Regions from separate parts of the Nonomuraea sp. NPDC059007 genome, predicted to be linked through region 2. Evidence: riboswitches for the same ligand, from Rfam matches in the RefSeq annotation. Region 2 holds a riboswitch; each other region holds the start of a gene.
What was found. Region 2 has a riboswitch for cyclic di-AMP ahead of ACFWY5_RS24000 (D-alanyl-D-alanine carboxypeptidase family protein). Riboswitches for the same ligand answer to the same signal wherever they lie in the genome.
Positions count from the first base shown of each region.

Region 1: it holds a riboswitch for cyclic di-AMP, as region 2 does, so the genes downstream of both, ACFWY5_RS24795 (CHAP domain-containing protein) here and ACFWY5_RS24000 (D-alanyl-D-alanine carboxypeptidase family protein) in region 2, are expected to answer to the same signal.
Region 3: it holds a riboswitch for cyclic di-AMP, as region 2 does, so the genes downstream of both, ACFWY5_RS02450 (C40 family peptidase) here and ACFWY5_RS24000 (D-alanyl-D-alanine carboxypeptidase family protein) in region 2, are expected to answer to the same signal.

Region 1 is NZ_JBHYJD010000014.1:222,957-226,220, reverse strand. It holds gene ACFWY5_RS24800 (oxidoreductase) at 1-688, opposite strand, end outside; gene ACFWY5_RS24795 (CHAP domain-containing protein) at 1,189-1,881, opposite strand; cyclic di-AMP (ydaO/yuaA leader) riboswitch at 1,895-2,031, opposite strand; gene ACFWY5_RS24790 (aldo/keto reductase) at 2,184-3,008, opposite strand; gene ACFWY5_RS24785 (hypothetical protein) at 3,093-3,264, shown strand, end outside.
Region 2 is NZ_JBHYJD010000014.1:59,023-62,286, forward strand. It holds gene ACFWY5_RS23995 (TetR/AcrR family transcriptional regulator) at 1-392, opposite strand, end outside; gene ACFWY5_RS24000 (D-alanyl-D-alanine carboxypeptidase family protein) at 718-1,632, opposite strand; cyclic di-AMP (ydaO/yuaA leader) riboswitch at 1,645-1,788, opposite strand; gene ACFWY5_RS24005 (TetR/AcrR family transcriptional regulator) at 1,931-2,542, opposite strand; gene ACFWY5_RS24010 (tannase/feruloyl esterase family alpha/beta hydrolase) at 2,647-3,264, shown strand, end outside.
Region 3 is NZ_JBHYJD010000001.1:551,287-554,550, forward strand. It holds gene ACFWY5_RS02440 (branched-chain amino acid aminotransferase) at 1-197, opposite strand, end outside; gene ACFWY5_RS02445 (3-isopropylmalate dehydrogenase) at 528-1,583, opposite strand; cyclic di-AMP (ydaO/yuaA leader) riboswitch at 1,683-1,828, shown strand; gene ACFWY5_RS02450 (C40 family peptidase) at 1,856-2,449, shown strand; gene ACFWY5_RS02455 (ROK family protein) at 2,688-3,264, opposite strand, start outside.

The DNA of each region.
Region 1 (3,264 bases), 160 kb from region 2:
GCACGTTCCCCAGCCGGGAGCCGAACTCCAGGATCGGGTTGCCCTCCATGCGCGGGCCGACGGCCTGGAGGTTGGTGGCGGCGTAGCCGGGGTGGGCGGCGACACTGGTCAGGGCGCCGGCGGCGCGGCGCTGCAACTCGTAGGCGAACAGCAGGTTGGCCAGCTTGGACTGCCCGTAGGCGGCCCACTTGCGGTAGGAGCGTTCGCCCTGGAGGTCGTCGAAGTCGATGTGGCCCCCCTTGTGCAGGCCGCTGCTGACCGTCACCACGCGGGGGTCGGGACGCTCAAGCAGCCGGGGCAGCAACAGGCCGGTGAGCGCGAAGTGTCCGAGGTGGTTGGTCCCGAACTGCATCTCGAACCCGTCCACGGTCTGCCGGTACGGCAGCGCCATCACGCCCGCGTTGTTGACCAGCACGTCGAGCCCGCCGGTGTACGCGGCGGCGAACGCGCGGACCGAAGCCAGATCGGCCAGGTCAAGTTGCCTGACCTCGATCGAGGCGTGGGGAGCCGCCTTCTTCATCAGCTGGGCGGCGGCCTCGCCCTTGGCGACGTCCCGGCAGGCCAGCACGGTGGCGGCGCCGCGCCTGGCCAGCTCACCCGCGGCGATCATCCCGATGCCGCTGTTGGCTCCCGTCACCACGGCCGCCAGGCCTGACAGGTCGCCGATGTCCGCTGCGGTCCATCCCATGACCCCTCCAAACGTGATCACCGTCACCCTAACCCGCCCACTCCCTCCCCGGTCACCAGACAACGCCGGGGTGGGGCTTGGGGTCCCGGGGGAGCAGACAACGCCGGGGTGGGGCTTGGGGTCCCGGGGGGACGTGGATTGCGAGCCGGGGTTGCGGGCCGGGGCTTCGCGGGCCGGCGTGGCCGAGGGAGGGGGCCGGCGGGGCGTCGTGGCGGTGGGGACCCCGTCCGACGTGCGCGGCGCCCGGCGATCGGCGCCCGCCCACAGCGGTGGGAGGCGGGGGCGGCGGCTTGCCGTAACGGAAGGGCGGGGGGTAGCGGGAAGGGGCGGCGGCGGCGCGGGTGAGGGAGCGTGCGGGAGCGGAGGGGAGCGCGCGGTGAGGTGGGGGCGTGCAGGAGCAGAGGAGAGCGCGCGGCGGGGTGGGGTTGGGAATGGGAACGGCGCGCCCGGGGGGAGGGGGCGCGCCGTTCCTGGGGAGGGGAGAGGGGGAGAGGGGGAAGTCAGGCGGAGTAGTCGGGGTAGCCGTAGCCGACGACCTGGGAGGCGGGGCGGATGCGCTCCTCGACCTTGCCGTTGCCGGTGTTGCCCTCGACGGTGGTGATGGTGCCGTTGCCGTTGTCCTTGATGACGAACCCGACGTGGTTGATGGCGTCGAGGCTCTTGCTGCCGCTCCACGCGAAGAAGACGACGGCTCCGGGCTTCGCGCTGGCGCCCCAGCGGTTGTTGTTCTTGAACCACTTGGCGTGGGTGACGGTGTAGGCGTCCCAGCCGACGGTGGTGCGGGCGCCGGTCTCCTCGCCGACCCAGCTGACGAACATGGCGCACCATGCGGCGTTCAGGTAGGCCTGGCGGTTGCCGCCGTCGCGCTTGACGGTCTCGGCGGCGCGGGGGGAGGACATGTACCACTTCTGGAACTTGGTGCCGCCGCCCCTGGAGTCCTCGCGGGTGCCGATCTGCTTCTTGGCCAGCGAGAGGACCTGGGCCGCGGTGGGCTTGGGCCGGTCGCTGCCGGCCTTCTTGCCGGGCTCGGCCTGGACGACGGTCTCCGGGACGCCCTTCGCGGCGGCGGACGCGGCGTGCGTCTCGGCCTGGGCGGGGTGGGTCGCGAACGCCGCGGTGGCGGCGATGGTCACGCCGAGCGCGGCGCGGGTGAGGTCGATCTTGGGGGCACGGGTAAGACGATGCTTCGCCATCGGGTGGGGTGACTCCTTGCTTCCATGCCGCTTACCGGGTTAGCTGACGGGTTCGGGCTTGGAAGCTGCCCTACGGCGCGAGGCGCCGATTCACCCCAAAGGACCTGGGTCCCCGGTTCCGCGAGGGTGCGGATTCAGCGGTCACAGGCAAAGCCTGTGATGTGTGTGCGATGGTCTGGCAACGAACGGGTAGCCCGGACGTATGCCTTGGATGACCTGAAGGTAATACATGGGGCAAGGGGATTACAAACTCATAAATGACCATCCAAGGCTTGGTGCGGCCAAAAGGCCGCACCAGCCGGTCATCCCATCCAGTTAAAATTTGCCGGATCAGGTCCCAGACGGGTGCCGTTGTTGAGGGCTCCTATGGCAGCCATGTCCTCAGGGTCGAGCGTGAAGCCGAAGACCTGGATGTTCTCTTTGATCCGCGCCGGTGTGACCGACTTGGGGATCACCACGTTGCCGAGCTGGATGTGCCAGCGGAGCACGATCTGGGCGGGCGATTTGCCGTGTTTTCCGGCCAATGTGGCGAGGGCGGGGTCGTTCAGCAGGCCCTTGCCCTGGCCCAGCGGGCTCCACGCCTCGGTGAGGATTCCGTTGGCCTCGTGGAAGGCGCGCAGGGCGATCTGGGGGAAGTTCGGGTGCAGTTCGATCTGGTTGATCGAGGGGGTGATCTCGGCCTCGTCGATGAGCCTGGTGAGGTGCTCCACGCCGAAGTTCGATACGCCGATCGCGCGCGCCCGGCCGTTTCGGTAGATCTTTTCCAGGGACTTCCATGCCTGGACGTACTTGTCCTGATCCGGAACCGGCCAGTGGATGAGGTAAAGGTCGATGTAGTCGAGGCCCAGACGGGCCAGGCTCTCCTCGAAGGCCTCCTCGGCGCGGCTGTGGTCGGCGTTCCAGAGCTTGGTCGTGATGAACACCTTCTCCCGTGGCAGCCCCGACTCCCGGAAGGCGCGGCCGACCCCTTCCTCGTTGTAGTAGAGCCTGGCGGTGTCGATATGGCGGTATCCCGCCTGAAACGCGGTGGCGACCGCGCGTTCGGCCTCGTCATCGGGCACCTGCCAGACGCCGAAGCCGAGCTGCGGGATCTGCACACCGTCGGTGTTGAGCAGCAGCGAGTTCATGCGACCCATTGTTCATATGGCGTTCCCTGCGGCTTAAGGCGACCGGGCTAGCTTGAACCCGTCGTGAAGAAGCAATGGGCTTGGGTGGAATCGCCGCTCCAGATGCTCTGCGCCGTCGAGGCCCACCACGCCGGGCTGCTCGGTGAGCGCACGGTCATCGTGCCGAGGGCGCGTCAGCGCGCACTCGTGGCCACGCGCCGCGAGCTGGCCGGGCTCGACCTGCCCGACGGGCTCGAGCTGGCCAGGCCGAGCGAGG
Region 2 (3,264 bases):
GCCGAGGTGGGCAGCGGGGCCCAGCGGCGGATGAGCTCGTTCCACACCGTGGCGAGGTCGGGAACGGAGGCCGACTCGAGCATGAACGCCAGGTCCGCCTTGCCCGACTGGCTGTCCGCGCCCACCCGCACATAGGCCGCCACGACCTCTCGCACCGACGCCTCCGCCGGCGGTTTGCCCAGCTCGGTGGCGAGCCACGTCTCCCAGGCGTCGGTCAGTTGCTTCTGGATCGCCAGCAGTAGCTCGTGCCGCGTCCGGAAGTGGTACATCAGCCCGCCCTTGGTGACGCCCGCCTCCTCGGCCGCCGACTCCAGCGTCAGGCCGGTGATGCCGTCGCGTTCCGCCACGCGGATCGCGGCGTTCAGGATCTGGTTCCGCTGGCTTGGTCGCACCCCGTAACTCTACCGTCCAGAAGGCACAGTTATGGGGACATGCCCGAGTCGCCGTGCGCGTGCTCTGAGCACCCATGTCTCTCATGGGACTGGGGGAATCGGGTTGGTGAACATGAACGTCCCTTCGCCATTCTGCGTGGCACACCCGGCGGGAAGGCAGCTCGCCTCGAATGAGGAAACTATACCATCCAGAAGGTATAGTAACTCATCGCTGGGGTCCGTGCCGGGGCGCGAGCTCCGGAAGTTCACGAGGGCCCGTCGGCGGCGACGCTCAGCGCGGCGTGTACGGCAATGCCGTCGGAGCCGACCGTGTTGACGGGCCTGGTCAGGGTTGTCCGCCGACCGCCCAGTCGAGCAGCCTCTGAGCGGTCTGGAAGCGGCGGGTGGAGCTGGTCTCCCCGAGAATGACGCCGGCCAGTTGCCGGCCTTCACGGTCCGCGGCGAAGGAGAGCGTGTACCCGGCGGCCCGGGTGTAGCCGGTCTTCAGACCGACGGCGCCCGGCTTGCCGAGAAGCCGATTCGTGTTCCGCCAGGAGTAGGCGCGGTGCTCCGCCGTCGCGGCCACCGAGCGATACCGGCTGGAGGCGACCTTCTTGAGCGCCTGGACGCCCAGCGCGGCCTGGGCCAGCCGCGCCTGGTCGCGTGCGGTGGAGTAGCCGCCTCCGTTGGTGGGCATCCCGTCGGCGTTGACGTAGCGCGTGTCCCGCATACCGAGCTCGCGAGCAGTGAGGTTCATCTTCGCGGTGAACGCGTCGACGCCCGGACCGTACACGCGGGCGAGCGTGTGGGCGGCGTCCGCGCCGGAAGGCAGCATCAGGGCGTACAGCAGGTTCTCCACGGTCAGCCGGTCTCCGGCGCGCAGGCCGGCCACCGAGGCACCGCCCTTCGAGGCGTAGCGAACATCCCCAGAGGTGACCTTGACGACGTCACCCGGCTTGGCCTCCTTCAGCACGGTGTAGGCGGTCATCACCTTGGTGAGGCTGGCCACGGGCATCCGAAGATCGGCCTTCTTGCTGAAGTAGACCTTGCCGGTCTTGGTGTCGATCACGTGAGCCGCACGGCCGAGCACCGTGGGGGCGTGCGCCGCGACGTCTTGAACGTGGGAGCGGGACTCCGGCGAGTCGTCGGGCCCGACCGGAGGGATGGCCTGCGCGGCGGTGGCGCAGGCGGTCATGGCAACGGCGGTGGCGGCGAGGCCGAGCAGCGCGCGGTTCAGCCGGTTCTTGAGATCGGTGGGCATGAAGGACTTTGCTCCTTGCTTCCATGCCGCCTACCGGGTTAGCTGACGGGTTCGGGCTGGGAAGTGCCCTACGGTCGCGGCTGAGCGAGCGTCCGATTCACCCCGATGAAGATTGGGTCCCCGGCTCCGTGGAAACGGATTCGGCGGCCGGACGTCGTCCTGCGGGTTCCCCAGGAGACGCACGGTCCGGGCAATGAAACGGCAACGAACCCGTCTAGGGCCCGTCACGCAATGCCCGAGACCCTACCAAAAAGCACATATCGTGCAAACAGTACATTTCCGGCTGCTGTTGGAGGACTCACGACGGGCGGGACAGACCAAGCACGATCAGGTCGAACAGCTCCTGGAACGCCTCCGCGTTCGTCCGGCCGAGATGCTCGAGCACCTCGGGATCCTGCAGCCGGTCCAGGGCGGCGTAGATCACCTCCGCCACGAGGCGCGCGTCCGTTTCGCGGAACGCACCGCTGTCTATGCCCTCCTGGATGAGCGCGGCGGCGATGGACGTGGCGAACCGGTAGTGCTCCTCGAACAGCCGGCGGATTCCCGGCTGCCCGGCGACATCGACCGAGAACGCCCGAGCCGCGCGGGTCAGCGCCGTGCTCGCCGCGGACATGTAGGCGTGAACTCGCCCGAGCGGCTCGTCCATCGCCCTCGCCTGGGCCATCGCCTGCCGGCCGACGCGCTGCAGAAGCCGGTCGACGACGAGCGCGACGAGTTCGTCCTTGCTGGGCGCCAGCTCGTAGAGGGTACGCCGCGAGCAGTGCAGCCGGGCGGCGAGCTCCTGAATCGTCAGCCGGCGAAAGCCCTCCCGAAGGAAGATCTCCTCCAGCTCGGCGAGCACGTTCTCCTGCCGGCTGGTGAAGGAACGCCCGAGCGAGAGGGCGACGGGCGGTCGAGGATATCCGGTCATGCCTGCACTTTCAGGGTACTGTCTAGGGTACCAGGTACTCGAAGATAGTACCCTCTGTGTGTGGAGGCGGAATGCGCCGACCCAGCCGAACCCAAGTGAGCATCATGTCGTGCCTGCCGCTGGCCGCCGCGCTCGTCGCGGTCAGCGATCCCGTACGGGCGGACGCCGACCGATGCGCGGCCCTGACGAACGCGACCGTGACCGACACGACGATCACGCGAGCCAGGACGGTGACCGCGACGACATCGGTACCGGAGCACTGCCTGGTCGACGCCTATGTCACCACGCCAGGTGACGCGACGGTGCCCAGCAACCAGGTGAACTTCCGCTTGGGCCTGCCGACCGCGTGGAACTCGGACTTCTACTTCCAGGGTGTGGGCGGGCTCGCCGGGCACATCGTTCCGTTCGACGAGGGACTGAGACGCGGCTACGCCTCGGCCGCCACGGACACCGGACATCAAGGCGCGAGCCCGTTAGGCCACCCCGAACTCGACGGCAGGTGGGCGCTCGGCAACCGGCCCAAGCAGATCGACTACGCCTACCGGGGCGTCCACGTCAGCACGGTCGCGGCCAAGGCGATCACCGCGATCCACTACGGGCGCGACACGCGCAAAGCCATCTTCAACGGGTGCTCCAACGGGGGACGGCAAGGCCTCATGGAGGTCCAGCGCTACCCCGCGGACTATGACGGGGTGATCGCCGAAGGCCCGGCGTTCGCCGCG
Region 3 (3,264 bases), on a different contig from region 2:
GGGTCGAGCGTGAGCGGTCCGTACGGCGTGAGGCGGGCGTCGTGCCAGCCGGTGCCCTCGGTGTAGTCGATCGAGACCATGTGGTCGGTGAAGGCCTTCCCGAACCCGGGGCTCGCCAGTACCGCCTCGCGCTCTGCCGCGGTGCGAGCGTGGTCGGATAGCTGCACGTCGAAGCTGAGCTTCTGAGAGGTGGTCATGACGGAGATCCTTCTCTTTCTCTGAGGACTACCCTGCATCCATTCTGCGCCGGATCGGGTAGAGGGAACTTACTGCATCTAAAAGGACGACCGTTAGGGCGCAACGAAAACGCCCGGAGGCTCTCGCGAGCCACCGGGCGTGGGTGGTCAGGCGGCCGCGAGTGCGCTGGGGGCGCCTGGGCCGCTTGTCAGGTCGGTACCGGGTGTTCACGAGCTGCGGGTTCGCGCGCTGCCCGCCGTACCTCCGCAGACTTGTGGTGAGGCCCCGACGGTGGGGGATCTCACGTTCCGCGGTACGGCGGGCCGCTCGTGGGCCGGTGGCCTGCGGCGTCAGGCGCCGCCGGATACTCGGGCGGCGATGTCGTCGCCGATGTCCCTGGTGGTGCGGGCGGCGGTGTGCGAGAGGCGCTCGACGATGTCGTCGGCGACGGCCTGCTCGACGCGGGCGGCCTCGGCGGTCAGCCCGAGGTGGTCCAGGAGCATGGCGACCGAGAGGATGGTGGCGGTCGGGTCGGCCTTGCTCTGCCCGGCGATGTCGGGCGCGCTGCCGTGGACCGGCTCGAACATGCTCGGCGCGGCGCCTTCGGGGTTGATGTTGCCGCTGGCCGCGAGGCCGATGCCACCGGCCACCGCGGCGCCGAGGTCGGTGATGATGTCGCCGAACAGGTTGTCGGTGACGATCACGTCGAAGCGCTCGGGCTGGTTGACGAAGAACATCGTGGCCGCGTCGATGTGCACGTAGTCGGTGGTGACCTCGGGGTACTCCCCGGCCACGCGGTCGAAGGTGCGCTGCCACAGGTCACCGGCGAAGGTGAGCACGTTGGTCTTGTGGACCAGCGTGAGCTTCCTGCGCGGGCGGCTCTGCGCCTTGGCGAAGGCGTAGCGGACGACGCGTTCGACGCCGTAGGCGGTGTTGATGGACTCCTGCGTGGCCACCTCGTACGGCGTGCCCTTGCGCATGGCCCCGCCGGTGCCGGCGTAGAGCGACTCGGTGCCCTCACGGACGACGACGATGTCGATGTTCTCGGCCGGTGTGTCGGCCAGCGGCGTCGCGACGCCGGGCAGCAGCTTGACCGGGCGCAGGTTGACATAGTGGTCGAAGTCGAAGCGGATGCGCAGGAGCAGGTCGCGCTCCAGCAGGCCGGGCGGAACCTTGCGAGGGTCGCCGACGGCGCCGAGCAGGATCGCGTCGTAGCCGCGCAGCTCCTGCAGCACGGAGTCGGGCAGGACCTCGCCGGTCCTGGCGTAGCGGTCCGCGCCGAGGTCGTACTCGGTGATGTCGAACTTGGGACCGACCGCCCCGAGAACCTTGAGGCCCTCGGTCACGACCTCGGTACCGATGCCGTCTCCGGGGATGACGGCCAGGCGAATGCTACGCGACTCCATGGGCGGTACCTTACCGGTTCGTCTCGCCTGCCGAGCAACCCATCTCATTTCTCGGACACTGCATTTTGCCCGATTTGCACGCTTTTGACTGTTTCGTTAGAGTCCCACCAGCCTAATCCGCGCACCGTAGTGCGGAGCCGGGGACCCACCTCCCCCATTGGGGCGAATCGGCGTTTACCACGTCGTAGGGCGACTTCCAGGCCCGAGCCCGACAGCTAACCCGGTAGGCCGTGTGGAAGGACATTCCCCTGTCTCGCATCATCGCGACCGCTGTGCTCTTCACCGTCACCGGTGTCACCGCGGCCACCCTCGCATCCCCCGCCACCGCATCCCCCGCTTCTCCCGCTTCTCCCGTCAACACCGTCGACCCCTATGACGTCACGCTGACCAGCCAGGGCCTCAAGGAGATCCAGGAGCAGCGGACCCCCGAACCCGGCTGGCAGAAGGCCCTGGCCTACGCCATGGACAAGCGCGGCACCCCGTACGTCTGGGGCGGCACCACCAAACGCGGCTACGACTGCTCCGGCCTCATGCTCCGCGCCTACGAAAGCGCGGGCATCGAACTGCCCCGAACCGCCGCCCAGCAGTACTCGGCGTTCTCCAGAAAGATCAGCTGGAAGAACCTGAAGCCCGGTGACCTGGTCTTCTTCTCGGGGCTGGGGCATGTGGGCATGATCTCCCGGCCTGGGCACATGGTGCATTCGCCGCGTACCGGTGATGTGGTCAAGGAGGAAAAGCTGAGCGCCTGGCGCCGCCGCGCCTTCGTGGGCGCCGTGCGTCCGGATCCGGCGGGCGTCAAACTCACCACCCGGCTCGAAAAACTCCGCCAGGCGCCCGCACCCGTCATGCCCACCGCGACGCTGTGACGCGCGTCGTCTCCTGATCGTCGTCTGACAACGCCGATTCCGCCGGCCCGTCGCGGCGGGCTCTGTCGTGGTTCCTCCCGTGCGTGGCTTCTCTCTCACGCGCGGGAGGATCCACGCACGGGAGAGACCACGGTCTCTGTCGCGCGGGCCCTGTCGCGGCCCACCCCCGGACACGGTCGTCCAGCGGGGATGGCCGGCCGCCGCAACGAGCGCACTTACCGGCGGTACCCCGCTGATCTCAGCCCATACGGGTGGAGAAGATCAGGTCCCAGGCGCGGCCCCTCGCATGGGCGACAGCGCCCAGCAACACGCCACTGTCACCCAGAGCGCTGGCCACGATCGTGGGCCGGAGCGGCCCCAGTTCGCCGATTCGGCGTTGGATGGCGTCGCCCAGCAGGTCGAGGTTGTGTCCCACGCCGCCGGAGAGCACGATCACCTCCGGGTCCAGGACGGCGGCCACCGCCACGAGCAGCCCGCCGATCCGCCGGCCCTCCGCCGCCACGACCGACAGCGCTGCCTGATCACCCCGTTCCGCGGCGGCGAAGATCTCCTTGGCCGTTCCCAGGGACAGTCCGGCGGCCCGCGCCGCCCGTACCACTCCCGGAGCCGCGGCAACGGTCTCGGTTGCCCCGTGCTCCCGCACACTCGCATCCCCCTGGTCCACGCCAGGGAACACCTCCCCCGCGGCCTGGGCCGACGCCCCAGTGACAGATCCGGCACTCGAAACCTCGGACGGCCGATCCGGAGCGGGCCGCGTGCCGGGCGGGTGCTGGGTGTCGGGCGGGCGCTGGGTGTCGGGGAACCCCGCTTCGGAG